Regions from separate parts of the Streptomyces sp. H51 genome, predicted to be linked through region 3. Evidence: riboswitches for the same ligand, from Rfam matches in the RefSeq annotation. Region 3 holds a riboswitch; each other region holds the start of a gene.

The links. Region 3 has a riboswitch for cyclic di-AMP ahead of VKA29_RS09775 (C40 family peptidase). Riboswitches for the same ligand answer to the same signal wherever they lie in the genome.
Region 1: linked by a shared signal. The riboswitch ahead of VKA29_RS10910 (M23 family metallopeptidase) and the one ahead of VKA29_RS09775 (C40 family peptidase) in region 3 are both predicted to bind cyclic di-AMP.
Region 2: linked by a shared signal. The riboswitch ahead of VKA29_RS16070 (transglycosylase SLT domain-containing protein) and the one ahead of VKA29_RS09775 (C40 family peptidase) in region 3 are both predicted to bind cyclic di-AMP.

What each region holds. Positions count from the first base shown of each region.
Region 1 is NZ_JAYMHD010000038.1:79,118-83,321, reverse strand. Features, by position in the region: gene VKA29_RS10915 (GntR family transcriptional regulator) at 497-1,192, opposite strand; gene VKA29_RS10910 (M23 family metallopeptidase) at 1,408-2,172, opposite strand; cyclic di-AMP (ydaO/yuaA leader) riboswitch at 2,186-2,345, opposite strand; gene VKA29_RS10905 (pitrilysin family protein) at 2,537-3,925, opposite strand; gene VKA29_RS10900 (M16 family metallopeptidase) at 3,922-4,204, opposite strand, start outside.
Region 2 is NZ_JAYMHD010000050.1:9,441-13,644, forward strand. Features, by position in the region: gene VKA29_RS16065 (polyprenyl synthetase family protein) at 1-940, opposite strand, end outside; cyclic di-AMP (ydaO/yuaA leader) riboswitch at 1,841-2,014, shown strand; gene VKA29_RS16070 (transglycosylase SLT domain-containing protein) at 2,016-2,498, shown strand; gene VKA29_RS16075 (HAD family hydrolase) at 2,508-3,320, opposite strand; gene fahA (fumarylacetoacetase) at 3,691-4,204, shown strand, end outside.
Region 3 is NZ_JAYMHD010000034.1:94,749-98,952, forward strand. Features, by position in the region: gene VKA29_RS09760 (helix-turn-helix transcriptional regulator) at 1-699, opposite strand, end outside; gene VKA29_RS09765 (ATP-binding protein) at 914-1,372, shown strand; gene VKA29_RS09770 (DUF6328 family protein) at 1,484-2,053, opposite strand; gene VKA29_RS09775 (C40 family peptidase) at 2,135-2,608, opposite strand; cyclic di-AMP (ydaO/yuaA leader) riboswitch at 2,612-2,823, opposite strand; gene VKA29_RS09780 (hypothetical protein) at 3,158-3,466, opposite strand; gene VKA29_RS09785 (ATP-dependent Clp protease proteolytic subunit) at 3,474-4,109, opposite strand.

The sequences.
Region 1 (4,204 bases), on a different contig from region 3:
GGCGGGGGCCGATTCGCCGTAGCGCGGGGCGGGAGCGGCTTCGTCGTGGGACGGGGCGGGTACGGGCGGCGCCGCCGTGGCACAGGACGGGCCGGGGCGGTTCCACCATCCCCCGCCGGTGTGCGGCTGTGCCGCCCTCTCCCCCGAGCCGGGTGCGTGCGACTCGCCGGCTCGCGGACCGAGCGCGGGCGGTCCCGGGCAGTCCCGGGCGTGGTGCGAGCGTGGTGCGGGCCGGATCCGGGCGGCTTCGCCGCGGAACGGGCGGGTGCCCCTGGCGTGGGGCGGGCGCGCGTGAAGTCGGCGGGTCCGTGGAATTGTCGTTCACGGGCCGGAGGCCGGACGCAATGGCGGGTGATCGGATGGCGGCTGATCGGATGGCGGTATTCGTCACGCGGACATGCGGAAGGCGCGCGGGCGGGAATTCACGGCGCGCACGGAAAAGGGCAGCAGAAATAGAGCCCGGCTGAATATCTGCTCTTTGTATACGGCGCGCATGTTAATACCGCAGGCCAGACATGTTTACGGGATGTTGCGAGTTCCTCACACGGTCGGCGCGGTCCGCCCCGCCGCCGAAGCGCAGCCGGTGCGCGGTGGTGGAGCGCTCGGTGTGCAGCGCCGTGACCGCCCGCGCGCGCTCACCGTCGCCGCGTGCCACCGCGTCGACGATCGCCCCGTGCTCCGCCCAGGACTCCATCGGGTCGGCCGGCGCGTCCACGGCGTACATCCAGGAGATCTTCTGGCGCAGCTGGGTCAGCATCGAGGTCAGCGCGGGGCTGCGGGAGGCCTGGGCGAGCGTCTCGTGGAACCAGCCGCCCAGCGAGCGCAGGTCGTCGCTGTTGCCCCTCCTGGCGCGCTCCTGACCCAGCCTGACCAGGCCGCGCAGCACCTTCAGGTGGGCCTCGGTGCGCCGCTGGGCGGCCCGCGCGGCGCCCAGCGGCTCCAGCAGCACGCGCATCTCCAGCAGGTCGGCGGCCTCCTGCTCGGTCGGCTCGGCGACGCACGCGCCCGCGTGCCGCCGGGTCACCACGAAGCCCTCCGCCTCCAGCGTGCGCAGGGCCTCGCGGACGGGGACGCGGGAGACGCCGTAGCGGCGGGCGAGGACTTCCTCGGTGAGCCGGCCGCCGCGCTCGTGGACACCCGCGACGATGTCGTCCCGAATGGCCGTGCACACCGAGTGCGCGGGAATGCGCATGACCGACCTCCGCATTAATCCCCGTGAAACGTCGACGATTGACGTGTGTTCAGTGACTCTAATGCAATGGGCCGGAATTTCCGACGGCGGGCCGGAATCCAGGGATATTTTTTGGTCAACGGGCCGGACGGCCGGGGAGACGGAACGCCGAAAGCCCCGGCCGGTGGGCCGGGGCTCGGGTCGGAGCGGAGTTGCGGCGGACCGGTGATCCGTCCTCAGAGGTTCACGCCGTGCCTGCGCAGGTAGGCGAGCGGGTCGACGTCCGAGCCGTACTCGGGGGTGGTGCGGACCTCGAAGTGCAGGTGGGGTCCGGTCACGTTGCCGGTGGCGCCGGACAGGCCGATCCGCTGTCCCGGGGCCACCGTCTGGCCCACCGAGACGGCGATGGACGACAGGTGGCCGTACTGGGTGTACATGCCGTCGGCCATCCTGATCACGACCTGGTTGCCGTACGCCCCGCCCCAGCCGGCCTCGACGACCGTGCCGGCTCCGGCGGCGTGCACCGCCGTGCCGCTCGCGGCGTGGAAGTCGATTCCCGTGTGGCTGCCGGAGGACCACACGGAGCCGCCGGTGCGGTAGCCGGTGGAGACGTACGAGTGCGCGATCGGCGACGTGAACGCGTTGAGGCGCTCGCGCTCGGCCTCGCGGGCGGCGCGCGCCTTGGCCTCGCGCTCCTGCGCGGCCAGCGCGGCGGCCTTCTCGCGCGCGGCCCGCTCGGCGGCCTTCTCGATCGCGGCGTCCTCGGCGGCCTGCTGCTGGGCCTCCGCCTGGGCGTCGATCTTCTCGGCGACCGCGTCGCCGAGGCTGACGACGGGGAGCAGGCCGGTCCGCTCGACCGTGTTGTCGGCGGCGAGCGCCGGGGCGGCCAGAGCGCCGACGACACCGGTGGTCGCGAGGGTCGCCATGCCCGCCGCGCGCGCGGTGGTGCTCCTGAGACGGCTGGGGCGGCGGTGCTTGCCGGTGGCGCAGGTGAACGCCATGTGTGTGGCTGGTCCTTTCCTTCCCTCTCGCCTGCCGGGTTAGCTGACGGGTTCGGAGCAGGAAGGTCTCCTACGGGCCCCCTCGCCGCGGCGCGGGCGTCCGATTCACCCCAGGGACGTGGGTCCCCGGCTCCCCTGGCTCGCGCCGTACGGGGACTCGGCGATGGCTGTCCGGTGCCGCGGGTGCGGCGCACTGCCTGACGAACAGCCCGGAAGACGCTAAACGGGCCGCCTCTCCATCCCCAAACGGAAGACCGCTTTTGTAGCGCATGCCACAGGGCAGACGGGCAGCCTCCGCCTCAATTCGGGCACAAGAGCGCCCCGGTGACCCGTCGGTCACCGGGGCCCCCGCCCGCGGGTGCGGCTACTCGGCGGGCACGACGGTCACTTCGCCGATGCCGAGGGCCTCGACGGGCTCCTTGATCCGGGACGCGTCACCGACGAGGACGGTCACCAGGCGGTCCACCGGGAACGCGCTCACGGCCGCCGCCGTGGCCTCCACGGTGCCGGTCTCGGCGAGCCGCCGGTACAGCGTCGCCTGGAAGTCGTCCGGCAGGTGCTGCTCGACCTGGTCGGCCAGCGTGCTCGCCACGGCGGCCGCGGTCTCGTACTTCAGCGGCGCGACGCCGACGAGGTTCTGCACGGCGACGTCACGCTCCGCGTCGGTCAGGCCCTCCGCCGCCAGGGTGCGCAGCACCGTCCACAGGTCGTGCAGCGCGGGGCCGGTGTTCGGGGTGTCCACGGAGCCGCTGATGGCGAGCATCGCGGCGCCCGAACCGTCCGGCGCGGACCGCAGCACCTGGGCGAAGGCGCGCACGCCGTAGGTGTAGCCCTTCTCCTCCCGCAGCACGCGGTCCAGGCGGGAGGTGAGGGTGCCGCCCAGGCAGTAGGTGCCGAGCACCTGCGCGGGCCACACACGGTCGTGCCGGTCGGGTCCGACCCGGCCGATGAGCAGCTGGGTCTGGACGGCGCCGGGACGGTCGACGATGACGACGCGGCCGGTGTCGTCGGCGATCACCGGCGGCACCGGGCGCGGCTCGGCCGCCGGGCCGGTCCAGGAGCCGAGGGTGTCGCCGAGCAGGGCGTCGAGGTCGATGCCGGTGAGGTCGCCGACGACCACGGCGGTGGCGGTCACGGGGCGGACGTGCTTCTCGTAGAAGGCGCGTACGGCCGCGGAGTCGATGTCGGAGACGGTGTCCTCGGTGCCCTGGCGCGGGCGCGACATCCGCGAGTCCGCCGCGAAGAGTTCCTTCGACAGTTCCTTGGCGGCGCGCCGGGCGGGGCTGGCCAGCTCGTGCGGGATCTCGTCGAGGCGGTTGCGCACCAGCCGCTCGACCTCGCTGTCGGCGAAGGCGGGCGCCCGCAGGGCGTCGGCCACCAGACCGAGCGCCTTGGCCAGGCGGGAGACCGGCACCTCCAGGCTCAGGCGGACGCCGGGGTGGTCGGCGTGCGCGTCGAGGGTGGCGCCGCAGCGCTCCAGCTCGGCGGCGAACTCCTCGGCGGAGTGCTTGTCGGTGCCCTCGGAGAAGGCGCGGGCCATGATCGTGGCGACGCCGTCGAAGCCGGCCGGCTCGGCGTCCAGGGGGGCGTCCAGGAGCACCTCCACGGCGACGACCTGCTGGCCGGGGCGGTGGCAGTGCAGCACCGTCAGCCCGTTGTCGAGCGTGCCGCGCTCGGGGGCCGGGAACGCCCAGGGCCTGGCCTCGCCCGCGCGGGGCCGGGGGTGGAACTCCATCGTGGCGAGCTCGGTCACTTGGCCGCCTCCTCGTTGACGTCGGTGCCTTCCACGGTGGCCTCGGCCTCCGGGTCCTCGGGCGGGTCCGCGGCCTCCGCGACCTCGGCGGCGACGGGCTCGTAGACGAGCACCGCGCGGTTGTCGGGGCGCAGGCGCGCCCTGGCGGCGTCCCGCACCTCCTCGGCCGTCACGTCGAGCACGCGCCGCACGGCGGTCAGGGCGAGCTGCGGGTCGCCGAAGAGGACGGCGTACCGGCACAGTTCGTCGGCGCGGCCGGCGACCGTGCCGAGCCGGTCC
Region 2 (4,204 bases), on a different contig from region 3:
GCGCGAGGGCCGCCCTGGCGTCCTCCGCGTACCGCACGGTGTCACGCCGCGCCTGCTCCAGCGCGGGATGCGCCCGCAGCCCCGCCAGCGCCCGGGCGTGCCGCGCGTCGTCGCTCAGGTCGGAGTCCAGCAGCTCGCACAGGGCGATGTCCTCGGCGAGCCCCAGCCGGGCCGCCCGCTCCCGCAGCCGCAGCACGGGCAGCGTCGCGACACCCTCCCGCAGGTCCGTGCCCGGGGTCTTGCCGGACTCGTGCGAGTCGGAGGCGATGTCCAGCACGTCGTCGGCCAGCTGGAAGGCGACGCCGAGCCGCTCCCCGTACTGGGTGAGCACGTCGACGACCGTCTCGTCGGCGCCGGACATCATCGCGCCGAACCGGCAGGACACGGCCACCAGCGACCCCGTCTTGCCGCCCAGGACGTCGAGGTAGTGCTCGACCGGGTCCCGGCCGTCCTGCGGGCCCGCGGTCTCCAGGATCTGCCCGGTGACCAGCCGCTCGAACGCCTCGGCCTGCACCCGGACCGCCTCGGGCCCCAGGTCGGCCAGGATGTGCGAGGCGCGGGCGAACAGGAAGTCGCCGGTGAGGACCGCCACCGAGTTGCCCCAGCGCGTGTTCGCGCTGTCCACGCCACGCCGCACCGCCGCCTCGTCCATGACGTCGTCGTGGTAGAGGGTCGCGAGGTGGGTCAGCTCCACGACCACGGCCGACGGCACGATCCCCGGCGCGTACGGGTCACCGAACCGGGCGGCGAGCATCACGAGGAGCGGGCGGAACCGCTTTCCGCCTGCCCGCACCAGGTGCTGGGCGGCCTCCGTGATGAAGGGGACCTCACTCTTGGTGGCTTCGAGCAGTCCCTCCTCGACAGCCGCCAATCCGGCCTGGACATCGGCTTCCAGAGCCTGGTCCCGCACGCTCAGCCCGAATGGCCCGACGACGGTCACGAGGGGTCTCCTGTCTGCTGGTGTCTGCTGGCGATCACACGGTTTGTCGATAGGTCGCTGCCCCCACTAAGTCAGCGTATCCGGTCGGCTTTCGATCACCCATGCCGCCCACCCGTCCAGCACGGGCGGTATCGGATCACGGCCGGTATGTTTTCGATCACCAGATATGAACAGACATTTACTGACTTACCCAATCGGCCGAGGATCGGCCGACAGGGGAAGCGTGCGCCGAGGATCGGCGGTCGGACGGCGTCCGCGCGGCGCCCACACCAGGGGCCTTCTGACGTGGGCACGCAAGACGATCCGGGCGGCACGGGAGGGCGCCGCCCACCCGGCGACCACCCGCCACCACCCGCCACCCGCCACCCGCTGGCCGCCGACGGCCGGCTGCCGGCTGCCGGCCGTCGGCTGCCGGCCGTCGGCCGAACCACCACGCACCCGACCACGCCCGGCGTGCCACCCGCGGGCCGTCCGTCGAACCGCCCCAGGCGCCCCCACAGGCCCCCACCGAGCCGCCCCTGGCCACCCCTGGCCGCCACCTGGCCGCCCGCCGACCCTCCACCGCGCCCACCGCCGGGCGGCAGTCCGCCCACATGGCGCCACCCCGACCCACGGGCGGCCCATTGCAACCGAGTTGGCCCCATTGACCGTTTTGCCGCACTTGTGAATGCCCGTGAGTTGGCTCACGCCCACCCCCGCACCGCCGCCCGCGCGCCACACCCTCACATCCCGTTCCCCGCCGCCCATTTGGCCCTTGGCTACTGCAAAGGATCAAGCACCCCATACACCCCGCATCAAGGTCAAAAAGCCCGGCATACGAAACGGCCACTTGTTCCGGACATGTGCTCTCGCATACGTTCCCGGCCTGTCGGGCGGACGCCGAATCCTGCCGCCGCCCGGGAACAGCCATCGACGAACTCACGCACGGCAGGAGCGGGGGAACCAGGTAAGTCGCCGGACCGGGCACCGTCCCGGGACGGCTGGGGGTGAAGTCGCGTCGCCGCAGGGCGAGGCGGCCGGGCATCTCCCGCCCGAACCCGACAGCTCACCTCGCAGGCGCCGGAGAGGAACCGTCATGTCTGCAGTCACCCGGCACCCCCGCGTCAGAAACTCCCGTCTCGTCCGCAAACTCGCCGTCGCCGGCACGGGCCTCGCCGTGCTCGCCCTGCCGCTCGTCGGCGCGACCGAGGCGTCCGCGGCCACCTCGACCACCGTCACCGCCGCCTCGCTGGGCTACCCCGACAACCTCGACGGCTGGATCCGGGCCTCCCTCAGCGTCATGGCACAGCACGGCATCCCGGGCTCGTACAACGGCATCTACCGCAACGTCATACGCGAGTCCTCGGGCAACCCGAGGGCGATCAACAACTGGGACTCGAACGCCGCCGCCGGCACCCCCTCCAAGGGCCTGCTGCAGGTCATCGACCCGACCTTCGCCGCCTACCACGTGCCCGGCACCTCGTACGACCCCTACGACCCGATCGCGAACATCACCGCCGCCTGCAACTACGCGGCCAAGCGCTACGGTTCGATCGACAACGTCTACGGCGCCTACTAGGCGCGGCTGTCAGGCCCCGGAGAACAGCCGCTCGAGGACGACGGCGATGCCGTCGTCCTCGTTCGACAGGGTGATCTCGTCGGCGACGGCGCGGAGTTCGGGGTGGGCGTTGGCCATGGCGACGCCGTGGGCGGCCCAGTCGAACATGGGGATGTCGTTGGGCATGTCCCCGAAGGCGATCGTCTGGTGCGGGCCCAGACCGAGGTGTTCGGCGGCCAGCGCGAGGCCGGTCGCCTTGGTGACCCCGCACGGCTGGAGCTCGACGGTGCCGGGTCCCGACATGGTGACCGTGGCGAGGGGACCGACCACCGCGCGCGCGGTCTCCGTCAACTCGTCGTCGCTCAGGCGGGGGTGACGCAGCAGCACCTTGCTGATCGGCGCGCTCCACAGATCGCCGCGCCGGCCGACCCGCACGGCGGGCAGGGTGGGGTGCGGCATGAGGTAGCCGGGCTCGATGAGCGTGAGCCCGTCGACGCCGTCCTGGTCGACGGCCGCGTACACCTCCCCCACCTCGGCCTCTATCTTCCCGAGCGCGGTCTCGGCCAGTTCCCTGTCCAGGGTGACGGACCACAGCAGGCGGTCCGCCGCGGCGTCGTAGACCTGCGCGCCCTGCGCGCACACCGCCAGCCCGCCACCGCCGAGGGCGTCCAGCAACGGCCGTACGCGCGGCGCCGGCCGGCCCGTGACGACGAGGTGCCGGGCGCCGGCCTCCGCCGCCCGCGCGAGCGCGGCGAGGGAACGGTCGGAGAGCGTGTCGTCGCTTCGGAGCAGGGTGCCGTCCAGGTCGGTGGCGACGAGTGCGTATGCGGTGGGTGCGGCCATGATCAGAGAATACGGTCGGGCGCCGCGCCTACTCACCGCGCCCGCACGGCGGTTGCGGAGCCCGCGCCGAACCCGGCACACCGCACCGGCTTCACCGCACCCGGCTCACCGCGCCCGCTTCACCGCGCCCGCTTCACCGGGGGCGGCTGTGGACAGGCCGAAGGGTCCGGCGCCGATGACTGCCGTCGGTTGGATCAGCCCGGAATCGACACCTCCGACACGACGAACCCCGACATTGCCGACTTGTTGGACACCGTCCAGGACAACTGCCCAAGACAGGCGACTCGGCCGTAACGTGTGGCCCGGCCACATGACGGTACGCGCGGCCCCATGACGGCACGCGACACATGGTGAGAGTGAGGCAGCACCCATGCCCCCCTTCGATGTCCCCGAGGGCGACCCCTTCGGCCCGCACAACCTTCCCTACGGCGTCTTCTCGCCCGAGGGATCCGCCGAACGGACCGTTGGCGTCCGCCTCGGCGACCACGTCCTCGACGCGGGCGCGGCGGCGGTGGCGCTCGGTTCCCCGTACGCCTCCCTGCTCGCGCGGCCCTCGCTGAACCCGCTCCTCGCCGCGGGCCGCACCGCCTGGTCGGACGTACGGCGCGCGCTGACGGCGTGGGTGACCGTGCCCGCCCACCGGGAGACGGTCGAACGGTTCCTGCACCCGCTGTCCGCGGTGACCCTGCACCTCCCCTTCGAGGTCGCCGACTACGTCGACTTCTACGCCTCCGAGAACCACGCCCGGAACGTCGGGCAGATCTTCCGCCCCGACGCCGCCGACTCGCTGACCCCCAACTGGAAGCACCTCCCGATCGGCTACCACGGCCGGTCCGGAACGGTGGTCGTCTCCGGCACGGACGTCGTCCGCCCGTCGGGGCAGC
Region 3 (4,204 bases):
AGGAGTGCTCGAAAATGAGAAAATAACGAAAGATCCGGTGACGCCGACGTGCGCTCCGGCGCCGAACGGCAGGATCTGCAGCCGCACTTGCGGCAGGCGCGCCGCCTCGACCAGCCGTTCGAGCTGCCGCGCCATGACCTCGGGCCCGCCGATCTCCCGGCGCAGCACCGCCTCGTCCAGCACCGCGCTGAACTCCAGGGGCGGGTCGGCCCGCAGCACCTTCTGCCGGGCCAGGCGCACCTCGACCAGCGCGTCGAGCCCCGCGTCGTCCAGCCCGCGGGTCGCGGCCCGGGTCACCGCCCGCGCGTACTCGGGCGTCTGCAGCAGCCCCGGCACCACCGACGTCTCCAGGGTGCGCATCGCGTCGGCCTGGGACTCCAGGCTGATGAAGTCGCTGTAGTCCGGCGGCAGGATGCCGCGATAGGCGTGCCACCAGTGGTGCCGGCCGGTGTTCTCGTCCGAGCCCGCCAGCACCAGCATCAGATCGCGCAGCCGCGGATCGGACACCCCGTAGGCGTCCAGGAGCAACCGCACATCGGCCGGTTTCACCCCGCTGGTGCCCGTCTCGATACGACTGATCTTCGACTGGTGCCAGCCCACCAGCCGCGCCGCCTCACCGCTGGTGAGCCTCGCCTCGGCGCGCAGCGCGCGCAGTTCGGCGCCCAGCTTCCTGCGGCGCACCGCGGGACCGTGCTGCATGGGTCCCTCCTTACTCCTCATGAGGCGCCCCGATACGGTCTCTCGTGGCAGAGTTCACCGCTTTGAGCGACAGATATATGCATATCTCGGTGGATCGCCAGCCGTGGCCGGTGCGGTGATGGCAGTCTGACGGCCAAGCACCAGTCCGGGACCGTACTCGAACCATCCGCTCCGTGTCGGACCAGCGGTCCCGTGGGAAAGGGACGACGTCGCCATGGCAGACCATCTGGAAGCATCCGTCACCCTGCCGAGCGATCCCGCCTCGGTCTGCGCGGCCCGCACCTACGCGATCGACACCCTCGTGGAGTGGGGCCTGGCGCCGCACACGGAGGTGGCCGACACCGTCCGGCTGATCGTCTCCGAGCTCGCCACCAACGCCGTCCAGCACACCCTCGGGCAGTCGCCCACCTTCACCGTCGGACTCGAACTCGACCGCGACGAACAACTGCGCATCGGTGTCACCGACAGCCACCCCCGGTTCCCGAAGCGGCTGCCCGCCGCCGTCCAGCAGGACAACGGCCGCGGCCTGGTGATCATCCGCTGGCTGACCGCCGAGTGCGGCGGCAGGCTGTGCGTGCGCCCCACCCGGGAGGGCGGCAAGACCGTCTCCATCGAACTGCCGTGGAAGGTGCCGGCGCGGCCGGTGCCGGCGGCCGGCCAGCAGGAGTCGTAACGGTGCCTGTGCGAGGAGGACAGCGGCGCCGTGTTCGCCTCGGGCGTGGGGCGGCGCCGTACCGGCCTCGGGCGAGGGGCTCGGCGGCGTCACCGGCCTCGGCAGAGGGGCTCAGCGGCGCCGTACCGGCGGCTCGCGGTGGACGGCCGCGTCGCGCGGCGGTCCCGGCTGCCTGACGACGGGCGCGGCCTGCTGCTCGGCGGACAGGCCCGCCCGCCGCACCAGGCGGGGCAGCAGCCACCACAGGCCGAGGCACACGCACAGGGTCGCCGCGCCCGCGGCCACCCCGCCCGCCCGGCCCGTCGTCACGTCCACCACGAGCAGCACCGACCCGGTGAACGCCAGCACCAGCACACCCATGCCGGTGGTGGCGAGCCGTGAGGACACCTGGACGACGCGCGGTTTGGCGCCCCGCTGGAACAGCGAGCGGTGCAGCGCGGCCGGCGCGGTGAACAGGGCGGCGGCGAGGACCGCGAGCAGCAGTGTGGTGACGTAGGTGGCCCGCTGCACCGGGTCGAGGGACGGGAAGCGCGGGGTGAAGGCCAGGGTCAGCAGGAAGGCGAAGAGGATCTGCACCCCGGTCTGGGTGACGCGCAGTTCCTGGAGCAGTTCGCCGAAATTGCGGTCGGCGCGTTCCAGCGGGGTCTCGTTGCGTGCGGTGCAGGGGACGTGGTCGGCCATGGTTGAACGGGTAACCGCCCAGGGCCGTGTCACGCCTCGTGGGGTGGCGGCGTGTCAGGGCGCCGCCACCGCACGCAAGGATCAGCTGACCCGGCCGTACCAGACGCTCTTCGTCCAGATCTTCTGCAGTCTCACCACGTCCCCGGTCTTCGGGGCGTGCCAGATCTTCCCCTTTCCGGCATAGATGCCGACGTGGTAGACGTACGAACCCGAATGGAAGAACACGAGGTCTCCGGCCTTGCGGCTCTTGGCGGAGATGTGGCGGGTCTTGTTGTACTGCTGGGCCGCGGTACGCGGCAGGCTCTTGCCCGCCTTCTTGAACGAGTACAGCGTGAGCCCGGAGCAGTCGAACCGGTGCGGACCGGTGGCGCCCCACCGGTAGGGCGAACCCTTCTTGGAAGCCGCGATCTGAAGTGCTTTCGTCGCGGGCGTCGCGGCGGCCGCGTCGGAGCTGAAGCCCGGGACCACGACCGAGCCGCCCACCGCGGCGATGGTGAGGGCCGAGGCCGTGCCGGCCCGGACGATCAGCGACGGGACACGATTGAGCGCAGTCATGCGCAACCCTTCGTCAGCCGCCTGTGAAGGATGACCTGTCGGATTCGGGCTGGCGAAGTTGCCCGGCCGCTCGCGCGGCTTCACCCCAAGGGCTGCTCGGCCCGGTCATGGCGTGACCGTTCCGGCGACCCGTCGTGCTCGGGTCCTCCACTCCTGCCGATCCACTCCTGTCGACCGGTCATCCGGGCGGCGGCAGGACTCGGCGTCCGCCCGGATCGCCCCGCCGCGGCGGCGGGGGCTTGTCGTCAGACACGGATCTTGGCTCACGGATGTCCGAAAAGCCCAACGGAAACGGGGATTTGTGTTGTTACTCACCACTCACCCGTTCGGGTGGGCAGCCCTGTGTTCGGACGCGCGTCATCACCTGCGAAGCGGCCCGGACCAGCGAAGAAATGCCTCATTCCGCCTTCCGGTCGGGCCGGTTGCGCAACTCGACCGGTCAAAAAAGAGGAGGTGTGTCTAGTCCGGAAGGCGGTACGCCGTTTGGTCCGTTTCGGCGCCGGTCCGGACACCGCGCCGGGCGACCGCCGCCCGGGCCCGGCGGATGCCTCAAGTGCCGGGCTGCGGAGGCACGGTGACCCGGGCGGTGCGCCGCTCGCCGTCCAGCACCCGCAGGGCCCGCGCCAGGGTGGGGGCGTGCAGTTCGGTCTCGCCCCGTTGGTGCATCAGGGCGAGGGCGTCACGCAGTTCGGCCGCCCGGGCCACCAGTGCCTGCGCGGCCCGCAGCCCGCGGTAGGTGTCGCCGTGGTGGGCCGGATTGATGCGGCCGAGCAGGTCGACCACGTCGAGGTAACGGTCGATCAGCTCGCCCTCGGCGCGGGTCAGCGCGGGCAGCGGCGGGAGTTCGGGAGGGATCACCGGCCGCTCACCTCCCGGCGGGCGGGACGAAGGAGGCCCGGCGGCCGGGGACGATCCGGTCCACCAGGCCGTAGTCCACCGCCTGTCGGGCGTCGAAGACCCGGTCCCGCTCGATGTCGGCGCCGATCTTCTCCCGGCTGTGTCCGGTGGCCCGGGCCGGCATCTCCTCCACGAGACGGCGATTGCGCGTCAGTTCCTCCGCCCGCACCGCCAGATCACTCGCCTGGCCCCGCACCGGCTCGGCGAGCGCGGGCCGGCGGATCACCACCCGCGCGCCCGGCAGTGCGGAGCGCTTGCCCGGAGTCCCGGCGGCCAGCAGCACCGCGGCCGTGGCGGCGGCCTGCCCCAGGCACGTCGTCCGCACGTCGCAGGAGAGGTACCGCATCGTGTCGTAGAGCACCGTCATGGCGCTGAACGAGCCGCCCGGCGAGTTGATGTACAGCGCGATGTCCTGGCCGGGGTCCTTGTGCTCGAGGTACATGAACCGGCTCGTCAGATCGTTCGCCGCGGTGTCGTCGAGGGGCGTGCCGAGGAAGAGGATCCGCTCCTCCAGCAGCTTCGCGTACGGATCCGTCGACCCGGGCCCGGACGAGGTCCGTTCGGTGAACTCGGGCAGGACGTGGCGGGCGGACGGTCGGGTCATGGCATACCCCTCCTCGCGACAGAGCTGTCCCCGGAGCTTCCCCCCGGAGCTGTCTCTGCAAAAAATGTACAGGACGTACATGACGTTATGATGGA